One region of the Priestia sp. 53B2 genome, then DNA from elsewhere that is predicted to be linked to it. Evidence: riboswitches for the same ligand, from Rfam matches in the RefSeq annotation. Region 1 holds a riboswitch; each other region holds the start of a gene.
What was found. Region 1 has a riboswitch for S-adenosylmethionine ahead of ACN6NE_RS09550 (methionine ABC transporter ATP-binding protein). Riboswitches for the same ligand answer to the same signal wherever they lie in the genome.
Positions count from the first base shown of each region.

Region 1 (6,003 bases):
AAATTAATCGTCTCTTAGTACCAGGCACGTATTTACGCAAAGCGCTAAAAGGAGAGCTTCCGTTGCTTCAAAAAGCACAAACGCTTCAAGAAGAATTGATGATGCTTATGCCACAAGAAGTAGGAAATGAGCCGTTAGATCAAGAAAAGATGCTTGTGCAAAATGGAAAGAAAATTGCGCTCTTGCTTTTAGGTCTAGCTGCACAGAAGTATGGTAAAGAATTAGAGAAAGAACAAGAAATTCTCGTTAATATTTCTGATATGATCAGTAACGTATATGCAATGGAATCCACTGTTTTACGTACTGAAAAAGCCATTTCTAAAACAGGAGCAGATCAAAACAGCTTAAAAGTAAAATATACGCAAGTATTTTGCCAAGAAGCATTTAATCGAATTGAAGCAGATGCAAAAGAAACATTAATTGGCATTGAACAAGGTGATACGCTTAGAGTTATGCTTTCATCTCTTCGCAAGCTAACGCGTTACACACCAATCAATGTGATTAGCGTAAAGCGCGAGATTGCAAAAACGCTTCTAGAAGTAGAGAAATTCACAGTTTAATGCAAAAAGGAGCTCGTTTCGCGAGCTTCTTTTTGTTTAAGAAGCCTCTATCTAGGTAAATGATAAAGGATGTGTTAAAATACGAAAAAAGCTTAAAATAAAGGGTGGTTGACGAAATGTCATTATTTTTTTATTCATATCCAAAGTGCGGTACATGCCGAAAAGCCAAGAAGTGGCTGGATGATAACGGAGTAGCATATGAAGAAATTCATATTGTAGAAAACCCGCCAACAAAAGAGCAGCTGCAAGCTTATTATCAGAACAGCGGCTTAGAATTAAAAAAATTCTTTAATACAAGCGGTAAAAAGTATCGCGAATTAGGGCTTAAAGATAAAGTAAGCGGTGCGAGTGAAGACGAACTTCTGTCTATTCTTGCGTCAGATGGCATGTTAATTAAGCGTCCGCTGCTAACAGATGGACAAAAAGTAACGCTTGGCTTCAAAGAAGAGCAGTTTGAGGACGTGTGGAAGTAAGTTTTCAAATAGAAAATTTTTACCTTTTACGTTACACTGTTAATAGGAAGTTATTTTAGGTTGTAGAAAGTGTTCTCCACGTTGAAGGCGCTTTTTATATAAACAAATTACGATACATATTTTGGAGGGATTAAGATGAGTACACCAAAAGATTTGCGTTATTCTGAAGAGCATGAATGGGTAAAAACAGAAGGAGACGTTGTCCGCGTAGGTATTACGCATTTCGCTCAAGCTGAGCTTGGCGACATCGTATTCGTTGAACTGCCAGAAGTAGGAGCAAAAGTAGAAGCTGACGAGCCGTTTGGCAGCGTTGAATCAGTAAAAACAGTTTCTGAGCTTTATGCACCAATTAGCGGTGAAGTTGTAGCAGTAAACGATAACTTAAGCGATAGCCCTGAACTTGTTAATGAATCTCCATACGAAGAAGCATGGATGATTACAATCAAACCATCTGATGCTTCTCAAGTAGACAAGCTAATGACAGCAGAGCAATACGAAGAAATGACAAACGAAGGATAATATTCCTCCATAAATTGTCTTTATGAAAAGTTTTTGACTGGACACTCTATTAGTAAACAAGCTAAAGGAGTGTCTTTTTATGTTTGAAAAACAAAAAATGGACGTTACAGATCGCGTTACAGCTAAATTTCATGACGGCGGTATGAAATTATATGTTGATAAGCAGCCAATTGGTGAAGTTAGTTACGGAACAAGCGGCAATGAATATCGCTTTGAAGAAGGGTATTCGCAAGAAAATAATAAGTTCTACCAATATACGGATGTACAAAAGCAAGGTGAAACGCAAAAATATACAGACTGCGACGAAGAAGCAGGATGGTGCTAAACAGTGGCAACTGCCGCTGTTTTTCTCGTTTTATGGAAAAAATATGGCCTAAGCTGCCTTTAAAAACAGTTCTTTCTTGCAAATTTCTTTTAAAAAACAGGTGAACTGTGATACATTAACGAATATTGTATAGCATAAAGAAATGATGTTACTATACAACTGACGATTATGGGTGATGAAAATGGGGCTAATTGAAATTGAAAAAGTAATTATTGTCGAAGGGAAATCAGATAAAAAACGTATTCAAGATATCATTCGAGAACCAATTGAAATTATCTGTACAAACGGTACGATTAGTTTATCAAAGCTGGATGAAATTATTGACTGTACGTTTAACAAAGAGGTATACATACTCGTTGACTCTGATGATTCAGGGAATAAGCTAAGAAAACAATTTAAACGAGAGCTTCCGGAAGCAGAGCATCTATATATTGATAAAATGTACCGAGAGGTTGCTGCCGCCCCTAGACATCACATAGCAACAGTATTACTGAGTGCCAATATCGATGTTAATGCAGAATTTTTAACATAAAAGGAATGAGCAACATGCAAGAATGGAGCGAAAAACAGCTTGACGATCAGTTGAAAGAAGGACAAAGAGCGTTTATCTTTTTCCATACACCTTTTTGCGGGACATGTCAGCTGGCAAAAAAAATGTTAACCGTAGCAGAAGCGATGCTGCCCGGTGTGACCATCGGAATGAGCAATTTAAATTATATGCCTTCAAAAGCAGAAGTATTTTCAATTGAAAGTGTACCTTGTTTGATTGAAGTGAAAAATGGCGAAATGGTAAAAAAACTCTATGCGTTTCATTCCATCGAGCACGTACTTGAAGAGCTTCGATAATCAAACGTTTGTTTAAAATGAAGAAATTGAAAGAGAGCAAACCGTTGGGGTTGTTGAAATCTTGGGATATTATCCCAAGAGTAAAATCTGTTGACAGCCTATCTGACACATGCTAAAATCACACTCATGAATGTTCATAAATGAATGAATATTTCCCAAAAACAAAATAATTGTTGCGAACTCTTATCAAGAGAGGTGGAGGGACTGAGCCCTGTGAAACCCGGCAACCGTCAGACTAACTGAAATGGTGCCAATTCCTGCAAAGCTATGCGCTTTGAAAGATGAGAGAAAGGATTAAATATCGAGCCTTTCTGTCATGCGCAGAGAGGCTTTTTTAATGGGGAAAATTGTTTTACGGCTTTTTCATCCTATAGGGCAACCTAACATAATTAAGTTTTTACTAAAGAAGGTGAAGAAATATGATTACATTAACAGACGTTACAAAAATTTATCAGGCTAAAAGCGGTCAAGTAACAGCTGTTGATAATGTGAATCTAACCGTTAACCAAGGTGAAATTTACGGAATTATTGGTTATAGCGGAGCGGGGAAAAGTTCTTTAATTCGCTTGCTAAACGGGTTAGAAACACCAACGACAGGAAAGGTCGAAGTAGCAGGTAATGATATTGGAAAAATTAAAGGCGGAAAACTCAGAAAAGCTAGACAAGAAATTAGTATGGTGTTTCAGCACTTTAATATCTTGTGGTCGCGTACGGTGCGAGAAAATATTGCATTTCCGTTAGAAATAGCAGGGATCTCAAAAGAAAAAAGAATGAAACGAGTAGACGAGCTTATCAAGCTAGTCGGGCTTGAAGGGCGTGAAAATGCTTATCCATCACAGCTTAGCGGTGGACAAAAGCAGCGCGTTGGTATTGCTCGAGCGCTAGCCAATAACCCAAAAGTATTGCTGTGTGATGAAGCAACATCAGCGCTTGATCCTCAAACGACAGATTCCATTTTAGATCTGTTAGTAGATATTAATGAGAAGCTAGGGTTAACCATTGTATTGATTACTCATGAAATGCACGTTATTCGTAAAATTTGTCATCGGGTAGCCGTTATGGAAAATGGGGCAGTGGTAGAAGAAGGACAAGTGCTAGAAGTATTCAGAAAACCTAAGCAGCCGATTACAAAACGATTCGTTCAACAGATTTCTGAACCAGAAGAAACGTTTGAAACAATTGAACAAGTACAGGAGTTATATCCAAGCGGGCAAATTATTCAGCTGACGTTTGTTGGCGGAAAAGCAGAGCAACCGCTCATTACAACGATTTTAAAACAGTTTGATGTAACGATTAATATTTTGCAAGGAAAGATTTCTCATACACAAACAGGTTCATACGGAACGTTGTTCGTTCATTTAGACGGAGAATTAACAGAAGTTGAAAAAGTCATTGCATACATTCATGAGCAGCAGGTAGAAGTGGAGGTAATGACAAATGCTTGAGAAACTATTTCCAAACGTTATTTTAGATGATTTTATTCAAGCGACAAATGAAACACTATATATGACGGCTATTTCAGTTATAGCCACGTTTGTTCTAGGTATTTTATTGGGCTTGCTTTTATTTTTAACGTCCAAAGGACAGCTTTGGCAAAACAAACCTTTATATGCCATTGTGTCAGCAGTTATAAATATCTTTCGTTCCATTCCATTCATTATTTTAATTGTTTTACTGATTCCATTTACCAAAGCATTGGTAGGAAGTATTTTAGGCGCTAATGCAGCGTTACCTGCTTTAATTGTTGGAGCAGCACCATTTTATGCGCGTCTTGTAGAAATTGGTCTGCGCGAAATTGATAAAGGTGTTATTGAAGCTGCTAAATCAATGGGAGCAACAACAAGCACTATTATCTTTAAAGTGCTGTTACCTGAATCGCTGCCAGCTTTAATTTCTGGTTTGACGGTAACGACGATTGCGTTAGTCGGCTATACGGCAATGGCGGGTGTGATTGGAGCTGGAGGTCTCGGGAATCTTGCATATTTAGAAGGATTCCAGCGCAGTCATAATGATGTAACGCTAGCTGCTACGATCTTAATTTTGATTATTGTATTTATTATCCAACTCATTGGAGATGCGATTACTGCAAAAATTGATAAAAGATAAAGGGAGGATTATTTATTATGAAAAAATGGCTTTCGGCTTTAGCACTAACATCTGCGCTAGTAGTAGGATTAGCTGCATGTGGATCTAACAATGGATCAAAAGATGAAAAGAAAATTGTTGTGGGTGCATCTAATACGCCTCATGCTGAAATTTTAGAACAAGCAAAACCGATTTTAGAAAAACAAGGAATCGACTTGGAAATTAAAAAATTCCAAGATTATATCTTACCGAACACAGCTCTTGCAAACAATGAAATTGATGCAAACTACTTCCAGCACGTTCCTTATATGAATTCAGTGCTAAAAGATCACAAGGGTGAAAAAGGGTATGATTTTGTAAGTGCCGGTGCCATTCACATTGAACCAATCGGTATCTACTCTAAAAAATACAAAAGCTTAAAAGATCTTCCGAAAAACGGCACAGTTATTATGCGTGATGCAGTAGCAGAGCAAGGACGTATTTTATCGATTTTTGAAAAAGCCGGCGTAATCAAATTAAAACCAGGCGTAAAGAAAACAGATGCACAAATTAAAGATATCGTAGAAAACCCAAAGAATTTAAAATTTAAAGCCGATGTTGAAGGCGGATTGTTACCTCAAATGTACAAAAATAATGAAGGTGACGCTGTTGTTATCAATGCTAACTATGCTATCGATGCTGGTTTAGATCCAGTAAAAGATCCAATCGCAGTGGAAAGCAAAGAAAATAACCCTTATGCAAACATCATTACGGTTCACAAAGGCGACGAAAATAAAGATACAGTGAAAGCTTTAGTGAAAGTTCTTCACTCTAAAGAAATTCAAGACTACATTAAAGAAAAATACAAAGGCGGAGTACTGCCGGTAAGTAAATAATAGAAGAAAAGCGCTTGCCCACTCTGGGCAAGTGCTTTTTTTGTATGCGGGAAAACGAATAACTCTTATTTTTCTCACGCATACTAACCGTGAAAACTTTACTGATGATGGGAGCTGACGTTATGCAGCAAGAAGCACGTCATTCAACTGAGCAAGCACTTCATGATTATAAAATGGGTGTTGGGAAATTTAGCGAAAAATTGCCGGAAGTAACAAAAACGTTTAATGCGTTTACTGAAGCATGTTTTGGAGAAGGTTCTCTTTCTAAAAAAGAAAAGCAGCTAATCGCGTTAGGAATCAGCGTAGTAGCTCAAGACGAG
Region 1 covers NZ_JBLZXA010000009.1:64,859-70,861, reverse strand. The annotation lists gene ACN6NE_RS09580 (acyl-CoA dehydrogenase family protein) at 1-560, shown strand, start outside; gene ACN6NE_RS09575 (arsenate reductase family protein) at 677-1,033, shown strand; gene gcvH (glycine cleavage system protein GcvH) at 1,169-1,552, shown strand; gene ACN6NE_RS09565 (YusG family protein) at 1,632-1,877, shown strand; gene ACN6NE_RS09560 (toprim domain-containing protein) at 2,059-2,409, shown strand; gene ACN6NE_RS09555 (thioredoxin family protein) at 2,424-2,723, shown strand; SAM riboswitch class I at 2,904-3,011, shown strand; gene ACN6NE_RS09550 (methionine ABC transporter ATP-binding protein) at 3,143-4,168, shown strand; gene ACN6NE_RS09545 (methionine ABC transporter permease) at 4,161-4,829, shown strand; gene ACN6NE_RS09540 (MetQ/NlpA family ABC transporter substrate-binding protein) at 4,847-5,683, shown strand; gene ACN6NE_RS09535 (carboxymuconolactone decarboxylase family protein) at 5,806-6,003, shown strand, end outside.

Region 2 (6,003 bases), on a different contig from region 1:
CTCTTCAAAAGAACCAGTTTTAGCTGCAGAAGCTGCTGCTTTAGGAGCCTCTTTTTTAGCTGTTTCTTTTTTTACTGCTTCTTTCTTTGGAGCAGCTGGCTTTTCCTCAGCTGGCTGTGAACCGTTTAGTTGTTTTAAAATCCATGTTGCTTTGCGTGCGATGATTGAACGCACATTGTTTTCATTAAGACCTCTTGGGATAATAACTTTTACCCCTTCTTTGTCACAAATTTGCACCGTGATATCGGTTCTATTTGGAACGACTTCAATTTTGTAGTCAATTGTTTGATTGCCTGTTTGATACGTATACATAAAATTTTTCGTACTCCTTTCTACAAATCTTCATTTTATAAGCAAAGGTAGAGTTTGGTCAAATGAAAGAATAATCAGACAGTTATCAACTGCTGTTGCAGCGCCTTGCAGAATGATATGTATTCCAATATTTAGTGGAAAAGCGCCAATAATAATTGCTTCAATTTTTCTTTAGTTTTTACAAAAACATATAAAAATATGCCGATACTACTAATATAGATTAGACATTCTATGTCTTTAGATGGTATAGGGAATGAAAAATAAAAAAAGCGTTTAAAAGTTTACATGTGAAATGCTATATAGGATGGTCATAACACTTACTGTAATTGAAGTGACAAATTATTATCTTATTATGAAACAAGAGCAAGCAGCCTCGATTATGCTAGTGATTACATTTCTGTTTGCTTTTCTTACAACTACCGTGTTCTATTTTATCATACGTCGCACTATAATTGCGGTTGAAAATTTAACGAAAGTAATGAAAGGGGTTTCGTAAGGGGATTTATTGATATTTGTTCAGTATAATAAACTGTAAGTATTGGTTTTTATGATAGCTTTCATAGAAAGAGATAATGAAAATTGACACGTTATAAAAGCAGTTGTATAGTGAGTACGCAAGGCGGCAGTCTGTCTTTTTTAATTCTTAGTAAACTTATAAGTTAAATAAATATTTAAGCACTACATAAGGAGACGAAGAGATGAAAAATGAATTCCGTTTAGCAACAAATGACGACGCAGATAACTTATTGAACTTAACTCTACAAGCATATAAGCCTATTCGAGAGCTAGGCATTCCTTTCTTAGCAGCTACTGCTGATCTTGCCCTCGTTAAGAAAAATATTTCTCAAAACCTTTGCTATGTATATGAAGAAGATAAAAGAATCGCTGCAACTGTGTCTATACGAATGCCTTGGGGAGAACATCCAGGTCCGTTTGCTGTTCCGCACCTTTGGTGGTTTGCAGTATACCCGTCGTTTGCCAGGAAAGGCGTTGGATCTAAGCTGCTGCATCTAGTAGAGGAAGAGGTAATAAAAAATACGTTTAAATCACCAGGTGTGTCTTTAGGAACAGCAAAAGAACATCCTTGGTTAGTTGAGATGTATGAACGAAAAGGATATGTTCAAGCTAAAGAAAAGCACCTTGCAGAAGGTTATAAGACCGTGTTTCTTTATAAAAAATTCAATGAGGTACACTCTTCGTCGTAAAAGATAGAGAAGTGATACAAATTAAGAAATGTGAAAGAGTGATAAATATGACAGATCAATTACTACTAAATGAGTTAATAGACATACGCCGTGAGCTGCACCGGTTTCCAGAGCTTTCAATGAAAGAATATGAGACAACTAAACGTATTAAAAAGTGGTTAAAACACTATGAAATTTCTATAGCGGATGCATTCCCATTAGACGTAGGAGCAGTAGCAGAAATTGTGGGAGGAAAGCCGGGACCTACTATCGCTATTCGAGCTGATATTGATGCGCTGCCAATTGAAGAAAAAACCAATCTGCCATTTGCTTCTGAAGTGAACGGTGTTATGCACGCATGCGGCCATGATTTTCATACGGCTTCTATAATCGGAGCAGCCATTCTTCTTAAAGAGCGTCAGCAGGAGCTTTGCGGTACGGTTCGATTTATCTTTCAACCAGCCGAAGAAACAGCTTCTGGGGCAAAAATGCTAGTTGAAAAAGGTGTGCTCGAAGGAGTGGCAGCGATATTTGGGATGCATAACAAACCGGATCTTCCTGTAGGAACCATTGGTATCAAACCAGGACCTTTAATGGCAAGTGTTGATCGTTTTGAAATTGACGTCAAAGGAGTAGGAGGTCACGCGGGTATTCCTGAAAAAACAATAGATCCGATTGCTGCTGCTGGTCAAATTGTTACTAGTTTACAAACCATTGTCAGCCGTAATCTCAGCCCATTTCAAAATGTTGTTGTCAGCATAACTCAAATCCACGGAGGGAGCTCGTGGAACGTCATTCCTGACAAAGTAACGCTTGAAGGAACGGTGCGTACCTTTCAAGAAGAAGCGAGAGAAAAAATACCGGCTCTTATGAAACGAACTGCTGAAGGGATTGGTGCAGCTTTCGGGGCTTCAGTAGACGTTAAATGGTATCCATACCTTCCTGTAGTAAACAATGATGATACGCTGGAAAAACTGGCTATCAAAGCGGCAGAGGATCTTAGTTATCAAGTCGTAGAAGCTGAACAATCGCCTGGAGGAGAAGATTTTGCCGTATATCAGCAGCATGTATCAGGATTTTTTGTATGGATGGGTACAGCTGGAGAATATGAATGGCATCATCCTTCTTTTTCATTAAATGAAGAGGCATTACTTGTAGCAGCTTCTTATTTTGCTAATCTAAGCTTTCATTTTTTGAATTCATTCCATTACCCGAAAAATTAAAATATTTTTATTTTTCTATTTACGCGGATGGAATTATTTGATAAAATAAATTTCAAATTAAAAAAGTTATCACGAGTGGACGAGAGATCTGGCTCTTTGACTCCACAGCAACCTACGAATGTAAGGTGCTCCTACCAGCAAAGCATGTGCTTTGGGTGATAAAACGGGTGAAAAACTCATTTTGCATCAAAGCAAAATGAGTTTTTTTATTTTTCTAAAAGGAGAGGGTTTTATGAGTCATACAGCAGTTGCAGCACATACAGGAGAGAAAGCATTAAAGGAAGCAGTGAAATTATTAGGAAAGCATTATCAAGTAGCTTATCGCGAATTGGAAACATTTTATGAAATTGTGGTCGAAAACCATGTTCGTACATATGCTGTAGGCATAGATATTAAAGATGTACAAAAAGCAAATGAACTAGAAATTTATTCATCATGCTGTTCCAAGCTTGAGCGAGTAGGCTGTCTTTTATAGAAGAAGTCTACTCGCGCCTCTATTTTTTAAGTGTTTTTAAATAGAAAGCATGGTTTTTGACAAGCAAAGAATCTGGTGGGTATAATCAATACTCACTAGGTTTTAAAATTAATCATAAATTGTCGAAATTTTTACACAAATTAAAGGTTACATTCGAAATGAATTGTGGTATGTTATAAAACAAGAATATTTTATGAAAGGAGCATTGAAATGGAAATGTCTCTTGAACACGGAAACGATGCAGGAAGCGAACAGCTTATTGATCGTATCCTAGACTTTTTAGAAGATGACGAAAAGTAAAAAAAGAGTGTGCGGTGCTATCCCTAGCCGCGCACTCTTTTTTTATCATGTGCGTAAAGGCAGCGCCATACTATGATACATAAGGATAGAATGAAAGGGTCTCTGTCAAAGGGATTGACGAATGGTTTTGTTTGATAGAAAATTTAGAAAAAGGAAAGAGATGAAGGGTATGTCGAACAAAACATCTTTGTATCAAACAAAAGAACAGTTAAAAAAACTTGTAAGCGAATTGGTTTCTATACCTAGCGTGACAGGAACGATGGCAGAAGTGGAAATGGCTGAATCGATAGCGTCGTGTTTATTGAAGCTGCCTTACTTTCAAAAAAACGAGCAAGTCGAGCTTCATTCAACAGGAGACGGGCGATCGATTGTCACAGCTTTTGTTCAAGGGAAAAATACCAATAAAACAGTTGTACTAGTAAGTCATTACGATGTAGTGGATGTACAAGATTATGGACAGTGGAAAAAGGATGCTTTTCACGCTGATACATTAACGAGTACTTTTTATAATCATATGGAACAAGTTCCGGCGCATGTACAAAAAGATATGGTAAAAGGAGACTGGCTTTTTGGCCGAGGAACGATGGACATGAAAGCAGGCATTGCCCTGCATATCAGTATGGTTGAACGAGCATGCAACGGAGAGTTTGACGGAAACATCCTGCTGCTGTCGGTACCGGATGAAGAAGTAAATTCGCTTGGGATGAGAAAAGCAGTGCCTGTTCTTTTAGAACTTGCCCGCAAACATCAGCTGGATTTTTCTCTCATGCTAAATGCAGAACCAGTGTTCAGCCGTTATCCTGGAGATCAAACGAACTATGTGTACTCAGGATCGATTGGGAAGATCATGCCAAGCTTTTTGTGTTATGGAAAAGAAACTCATGTAGGGGAACCGCTAGCTGGTTTAAATGCTAATTTACTAGCTTCTTATTTAACAAAAGAAATAGAATTAAACGTTGATTTTTGCGAAAAAGTAAGAGATGAAACGAGTCCACCTCCTACGGTGCTGATACAAAAAGATTTAAAAGAAGAGTATTCAGTTCAAGTTCCGCACTCTGCCGTTGTATTATTTAATTTATTTATGTTAAACCGCTCTCTTAAAGAAGTAACAGATCTGCTGTTGAAATCGGCTGACAAAGCGGCTTTGAATGTAAAAAAACATTATAATAAAGCCGCTAGGCATTACGCTGCGGGAATGGAGGGTTCATCTCTTGACGTGAACGTATGGACGTATGAAGAACTTTATACTCATGCAGTCAAACAGCACGGTGAAAAATATGTGCAAGAAATGGAAGCAGCACTTTTAGCACAAGAGGATGATGACAGAAATAAAACCATTAAATTAGTAAACTCTTTAGCTGGTTTATGTAAAGAAGCAGCTCCGATGATGGTCTTATTTTTTACGCCGCCTTTTTATCCGGCCGTTTGTTCACATGATGATCCGTTTGTACAAGAGATTTTGTCAAACGTACAGGCAACTGCCAAAGAGCAATTCCAAGTGGAGCTAGTTGAACAAAGTTATTTTGGCGGAATTTCGGATTTAAGCTATGCCAGCCTGCAGCATCCGCTTCATACATTTAACACGTTAGTAGCAAATATGCCGCTATGGAATAAAGGGTATCATATCCCGCTAGAAGAGCTAGAGGAGCTGAAGATGCCGGTGCTGAACATTGGACCGCTGGGAAGAGATGCGCATCAATGGACCGAAAGATTAGATGTTCAGTATTCCTTTGAAATTTTGCCTCATTTCATTTATCAAGCTATAAAAGAAGCACAGAAATAAACATCCGTCGGCGGATGTTTATTTGTTGAATTTAAAAGAAGCTCCTTGTACGGTAATTTGTTGCGGTGTTAGAGCGTGATCCAATTCAACCAAAAATGGACGTTCTCCAACTTTTTTTAATGTATCATGGACAACACCTTGTGTTCCGCTGCAAAAAATAAGGTTTCCTCCATTGACATATAGTTTTTGACAACGTGCATCAAGTAAAGAGTCTTTGTAGCTTTCGCCAGACTGAACGTCCAGCAGTTTCGTCCACTTGCTGATGGATTCTTCGAGGTTATGTACAGCACAGTAAATATTTTTTAGCTGCAGCTGACCAGCTTGGTGGGAAGAAAGAGCCGCTAGCTTTGGCTTGCGTTTTTCTTCTGGTTCACCCCATTCAATAAAAAAAGGAAGAGGCAGGGAATCGTGGTCAGCTTCAATAAAACACATTTTCCATTGAAGTCTTTCTCCATCATTGGTTTGACGAGAACCCGCTACAGGACCTTTTACAGTGACATTCTTGCTTTCCAGCTCTTTTATTAGCAAATCCATATCATCTGTACGGAGTGCAAATCGACCAAAATGACCAACCGGTGTATGTTCGTTAACAAGCTGCTGAATAAGGTTATTATCTGTAACGCTTTGAGCTAACGCGATATCTCTAAGCCCAAGCCATTCAATATAGCTGAGGTTAAAATAAGCCAACGTGTTAAAAGTGCCCCATTTTTCATGGATGCCGCCTTT
Region 2 covers NZ_JBLZXA010000020.1:557,769-563,771, forward strand. The annotation lists gene ACN6NE_RS16960 (M48 family metallopeptidase) at 1-312, opposite strand, end outside; gene ACN6NE_RS16965 (GNAT family N-acetyltransferase) at 1,011-1,517, shown strand; gene ACN6NE_RS16970 (amidohydrolase) at 1,565-2,719, shown strand; SAM riboswitch class I at 2,783-2,884, shown strand; gene ACN6NE_RS16975 (hypothetical protein) at 2,952-3,194, shown strand; gene ACN6NE_RS16980 (M20/M25/M40 family metallo-hydrolase) at 3,664-5,277, shown strand; gene ACN6NE_RS16985 (VOC family protein) at 5,296-6,003, opposite strand, start outside.
Region 2: it holds a riboswitch for S-adenosylmethionine, as region 1 does, so the genes downstream of both, ACN6NE_RS16975 (hypothetical protein) here and ACN6NE_RS09550 (methionine ABC transporter ATP-binding protein) in region 1, are expected to answer to the same signal.

Region 3 (6,003 bases), on a different contig from region 1:
ATTTCAAGAATTTATCTCGGTCTGCACTATCCGACGGATGTCATGGTAGGCCTGATACTGGGCATCTTTTCAGGTGCTGTGTCACTGAACATATTTTTAACTTAATTGATAGGAGGAGTACTAATGAGAATTGCTTTATTTACGGATACATTTGCTCCAGAAGTTAACGGAGCTGCTAAAACACTTTATCAGTTTACCCAGTATGTCAAATCAAAGCAAATTCCCATCCAGGTATTTGCTCCTGAATTTGCTCATGATCAGTCATTTTCAACGTATGTTCACCGTTCGCCCAGCATGCCGTTTTTCCTTTATCCAAACAGCCGCTTTTCATTGCCAAACGTTCTAAAAATTAAAAAGCAGCTGCAGGAATTCAATCCTTCTATTATTCATTTGGCCACTCCTTTTACAATGGGGCTTTGCGGCTCCTATTACGGGAAAAGATTAGGTGTTCCTCTTGTCGGCTCTTATCATACCAATTTTGATGATTATTTATCTCACTATGAACTTGAAAAAATGCGTGTACCACTGCAAAAATATATGAAATGGTTTTATAAACCTGTACAAAAAATATTCGCTCCCTCTGAAGTGACCAAACAGCAGCTAGAAGAACAAGGGTTTCACAACGTATCTATTTGGTCGCGAGGAGTAAATCATAAATTATTTCATCCCCACTATGACCGCTTTGATATTCGTATTAAATATAATATTAAAAAGCCCTACATTTTAACGTATGTAGGAAGATTAGCTAAAGAAAAGAACGCTGATTTTTTAATAAAAATCGCACGATCTCTACCGGATCATATCCGCCATCAAATTCACTGGGTTATTGTGGGAGACGGCCCTTTAAAAGAACAAATGCAGCAGCAAGCATCTGAGCATATGACATTTACAGGCTTCCTTGAAGGTAAGCAACTTGCTCATATCTATTCATCATCTGATTTGTTTGTTTTTCCTTCAGAAACAGAAACCTTCGGAAATGTTGTACTGGAGTCTCTTGCTTCTGGAACTCCTGTAGTGGCAGCAAATGCAGGAGGAGTTAAACAGATGGTTCAGCACGGGCGAAACGGCTACCTTTGCAAACCTCACTCCTTAGAAGAATTCAGTTCGGCTATTACAGGTTTACTCGATGATTTGCACCAGCGGCTTCACTTTGGCCATGCAGCGAGACACTATGCTCTTACTCAATCATGGGACGCCATTTTTCAGCATTTGCTTTCAGAATATGAAGGTGTCGTAGAAAAATCTGCTGAAGGTATTCAATGGGCATAAAAAAAATCTCCGTTTTCACGGAGATTTTTTTATTATTTAGCTAAAGCTTGAGTTTTTAATACTTCCGCTTTGTCTGTGAACTCCCAAGGAAGCTCCACATCCGTACGACCAAAGTGGCCGTAAGCTGCTGTTTGCTTATAAATTGGGCGACGTAAATCAAGCATTTTAATGATGCCTGCTGGACGTAGGTCAAAGTTTTTGCGTACTACGTCTACTAGTACTTCTTCAGAAACTTTTCCTGTACCGAATGTATCAATTGAAATAGATACTGGTTGTGCAACACCAATTGCATATGCTAGTTGTACTTCACATTTATCAGCAAGATCAGCTGCTACAATATTTTTCGCAACATAACGAGCTGCATAAGCTGCTGAACGGTCTACTTTTGTTGCGTCCTTACCAGAGAATGCACCGCCGCCGTGACGAGCATATCCGCCGTAAGTATCAACGATAATTTTACGACCAGTTAAACCAGCATCTCCTTGAGGACCGCCGATTACGAAACGTCCTGTTGGGTTAATGAAATACTTTGTATTTTCATCAATTAACTCGTTTGGAACAACTGGATTAATAACATATTCTTTTAAGTTACGTTGAATTTGCTCTAACGTTACTTCTGGATGATGCTGAGTTGAAATAACAATTGTATCGATGCGAACAGGTTTGTTGTTTTCATCATATTCAACCGTTACTTGTGTTTTACCATCCGGGCGAAGGTAAGGAAGAATTTCTTCTTTACGTACTTCTGTTAGACGGCGAGCAAGTTTATGAGCTAATGAAATTGGAAGAGGCATTAATTCTTTTGTTTCGTTACATGCATAACCAAACATTAACCCTTGGTCTCCAGCTCCGATTGCTTCGATTTCTTCATCTGACATTTGACCTTCACGTGCTTCTAACGCTTGGTCTACACCAGCAGCGATATCAGCTGACTGCTCGTCGATAGATGTTAATACTGCACAAGTTTCAGCATCAAATCCGTATTTTGCACGAGTATAGCCAATTCCTTTAATTGTTTCACGAACTGTTTTAGGAATATCCACGTAAGTAGAAGTTGTAATTTCACCACTTACTAAAACTAAACCAGTTGTTACGCTTGTTTCACAAGCAACACGAGCATTTGGATCCTTTGCTAGGATAGCATCAAGAATTGAGTCAGAAATTTGGTCACAAATTTTATCGGGATGTCCCTCTGTAACAGATTCTGACGTGAACAGACGACGTTGTGTTGACATCAGTTTTCCTCCTTATAAATACGATACATTGTGATACGGTACTCATTCCCTTATTTTCATTACACGTTAAAAAATATAAAAAACCTTTCCTTGTATCGAGGAAAGGTATCAAATTCTACATAAGCCTTTCACTCTTATCGATCAAGGTTGTGCCCTTGCATCAGGTTAGCACCTTATCGTCTACACAAAAAAATGACGATGGTTGCTGGGTTTCATAGGGCCTGTCCCTCCACCAGCTCGGGATAAGAGAGTATCCGTTCAAGGACATATAATACATGAAAAAGCGCTTCACTGTCAACAACATTCAAATGGAAATCATCTCTTTATGTTTGAATCTGTTTTAATGTAACATACTCAAATTCCGAAATAGTACATCTTATTAAGAATCATCACTAAGTTTAGTTAATAAGACAGATCAAAATGAGGCTTTCACTTAAAACAGCTTCACTTTTTTCGCTCCTAGCACATATACATGTGTCTAAAATAGGTATAACGTACATTTTTTTATAATACACAAACATTTTTAGTTAAATAGTATAGAATAATTAAATAAATGTGTTATACTAATTATAAATTTCAAACATTAATGAATAAATAATAGCTAAAAAAGGAAGGTAGTGCACATGAGTACTGTTGATATGTCTATCGAATTAAATGGTTTGCTTCAATTAAAAACAACAAAACACCAATTATCTGTTCCACAACTTGTTGAAAAAATTCTAGCTCGACGCGAAGGAACGCTGACTTCTACAGGTGCTGTGTCAGTCGAAACCGGAAAATATACAGGTCGCTCTCCTTTAGATAAATTTATTGTAAGCGATGCTGTGTCTTCAAAAACGGTTGAATGGGGACCTGTCAATCAGCCAATTTCTGCTCAGCGATTCGATGCGCTATACAAAAAAGTCTTAACCCACTTAAAGAAGCAGGATGAACTTTTTGTTTTTAATGGATATGCTGGAGCTGATAAAAAGTATCAGTTACCAATTCAAGTAGTTAATGAATTTGCATGGCACAACCTATTCGCTCAGCAGTTATTCATTCGCCCTTCAGCCGAACAAAAAACAAATGATGATGTGAAGCCGTTTACAATTGTAGCAGCTCCAACGTTCAAAGCTGATCCTGAAACAGACGGGACGAATTCTGAAACCTTCATTATTCTTTCGTTAGAGCGACGCATCGTGCTAATTGGAGGAACTGAATACGCTGGTGAAATGAAAAAATCTATTTTCTCAGTGATGAACTTCTTGCTTCCTCAAAACAATATTCTATCCATGCACTGTTCTGCTAACGTAGGAGAAGAAGGTGACGTTGCATTATTCTTTGGTTTATCTGGAACGGGTAAAACAACGCTTTCTGCTGATGCAAACCGTCGTTTAATCGGAGATGACGAGCACGGTTGGTCAAGCTCTGGTGTATTTAATATTGAAGGAGGATGCTACGCGAAGTGCATTCAGCTTTCCGAAGAAAAAGAACCGCAAATTTTCAATGCAATTCGCTTCGGCGCCGTACTGGAAAATGTAGTGTTAAATCAAAATACGAAAGTAGCAGATTACAATGATAATAGTTTAACAGAGAATACTCGTGCCGCTTATTCAATTGACTCTATTGATAATACGGTATTGCCAAGCGTTGCTGGGCATCCTACAGCTATTGTCTTTTTAACTGCTGATGCCTTCGGCGTCTTGCCTCCAATCAGCAAGCTTACAAAAGAACAAGCGATGTACCATTTTCTGAGCGGATACACTAGTAAGTTAGCTGGAACAGAGCGCGGCGTAACATCGCCACAGGCTACTTTCTCTACATGCTTTGGTGAGCCTTTCTTACCTCTTGCTCCAACAACTTATGCAGAAATGCTAGGAAAGAAAATTGATGAACATAATGTAAATGTCTACCTTGTAAATACTGGATGGACCGGCGGTGAATACGGGGTGGGCGAACGAATGAAGTTAAGTTACACTCGAGCTATGGTTCAAGCAGCCCTTGAAGGAGAACTAGCTAATACCGAAACAGTAACAGATGCTATTTTTGGTTTATCGATTCCAACTCATGTTCCGGGAGTTCCTGATGAAGTGCTTCAGCCTTCTAAAGCATGGAACGATGCAACAGCTTATAACCAAAAGGCAACTGAGCTTGCTGCTAAATTCAAAGCTAATTTCAAGCGTTTTAATCATGTAGCATCTGACATTTCAACATTAGGCGGACCTAGAGTCTAATAAAAAACCGATCGTCTTATAGACGATCGGTTTTTTAGTTAGTCGAATGTAATTTTGTCAGTTCATATGTGACAATGGTTTTTTCCTGCTCCATTTCTACCTTACGCACAACAGCAGTTCCAATACATTCTCCATTTTTCGTTTTATGAATGTTTAATGGAATATCTAACGGATACAAGCGATATCCTTTTTTCTCAACTTGAAAAATGTTATCCGTTACACGCTTTTCGTTGCCTTTTGTCACAATCATTGTATTTAATTCTAGCGGCATCCCCATTTTTTCTCACTCCTCACTGTTATTCTACTTGTTTTCTCTATCGTAGCATATCTTTTATTGCGCTTTCATCCACTTCGTTAACTTCTTCACCGTTTCTCGGTTTTCTTTTGGTGGAAAAGCATGTGGAAAGTTTTCGAAGTACCAGCTGGTAACTTTTTTATTGGACTTCTTTAGTTTAGATTCGAGCTGATAGGAATGATCAATCGACACGTTTTTATCTTCTAAACCATGAATAAGCAAGACCGGCGGCTCGACGAGATGAGCACGATGCAAAGGTGTCCTCCATTCGTATCTTTCAGGATATTTAGAAGGCGTTCCTCCAATCACCCGCTTCATCATTCTTCTTAAATCTTCTCTTTCTTCATATGTCAGCACCATATCCGTGACGCCTCCCCATAACACAAGAGAGCGGCTGTCGGTTTTTTCAATGGCTGTGAGTAAAGCCATCACTCCCCCTCTTGAAAACCCAAAAATATGAATGCGGTCATGGTGGACGTTAGGGAGCTGTTTCAGTAAATCGTAAGCAGCAAAAGCATCGTAACGATCATCTCCTGCAAAATCTTCGTTTCCTTCGCCTCCTTGATTTCCCCTGTAGAACGGAGCCATCACAATAAAACCTTGAGAAGCAAATTGAATGAGTCGAGCAGGACGAACCGTTCCTACGTTCTTGATACCTCCCCTTAAGTATAAAAAGCCGTCATACATTCCTTTTTCTTTTGGCTCTGCGAGCATTCCTTTAATCTTAAGCCCTTGACATGCATATGTAATCACCCACAGCGCTACGCGAGGGTTTGATGATGGGAAACGCTGTTTATGAAGAATTGTTCCATCTTTCATTTTTTTCCTCCATTCTTTATATAACTAGCCTGCTTTCTCCCGCTAAGGTGTACTTTCAATTGTTGACTAATAGTTCTTTGATTTTCCACATAGTTATATAGGCACTCACCTTTTTCCACTTCTTTACATACATTATCATAAAATATTTTATTATTTTAAGGGGGTTTGCTTT
Region 3 covers NZ_JBLZXA010000008.1:1,078,183-1,084,185, forward strand. The annotation lists gene ACN6NE_RS08890 (phosphatase PAP2 family protein) at 1-105, shown strand, start outside; gene ACN6NE_RS08895 (glycosyltransferase family 4 protein) at 124-1,269, shown strand; gene metK (methionine adenosyltransferase) at 1,302-2,504, opposite strand; SAM riboswitch class I at 2,636-2,753, opposite strand; gene pckA (phosphoenolpyruvate carboxykinase (ATP)) at 3,128-4,717, shown strand; gene ACN6NE_RS08910 (DUF2584 domain-containing protein) at 4,752-4,994, opposite strand; gene ACN6NE_RS08915 (alpha/beta hydrolase family protein) at 5,049-5,831, opposite strand.
Region 3: it holds a riboswitch for S-adenosylmethionine, as region 1 does, so the genes downstream of both, metK (methionine adenosyltransferase) here and ACN6NE_RS09550 (methionine ABC transporter ATP-binding protein) in region 1, are expected to answer to the same signal.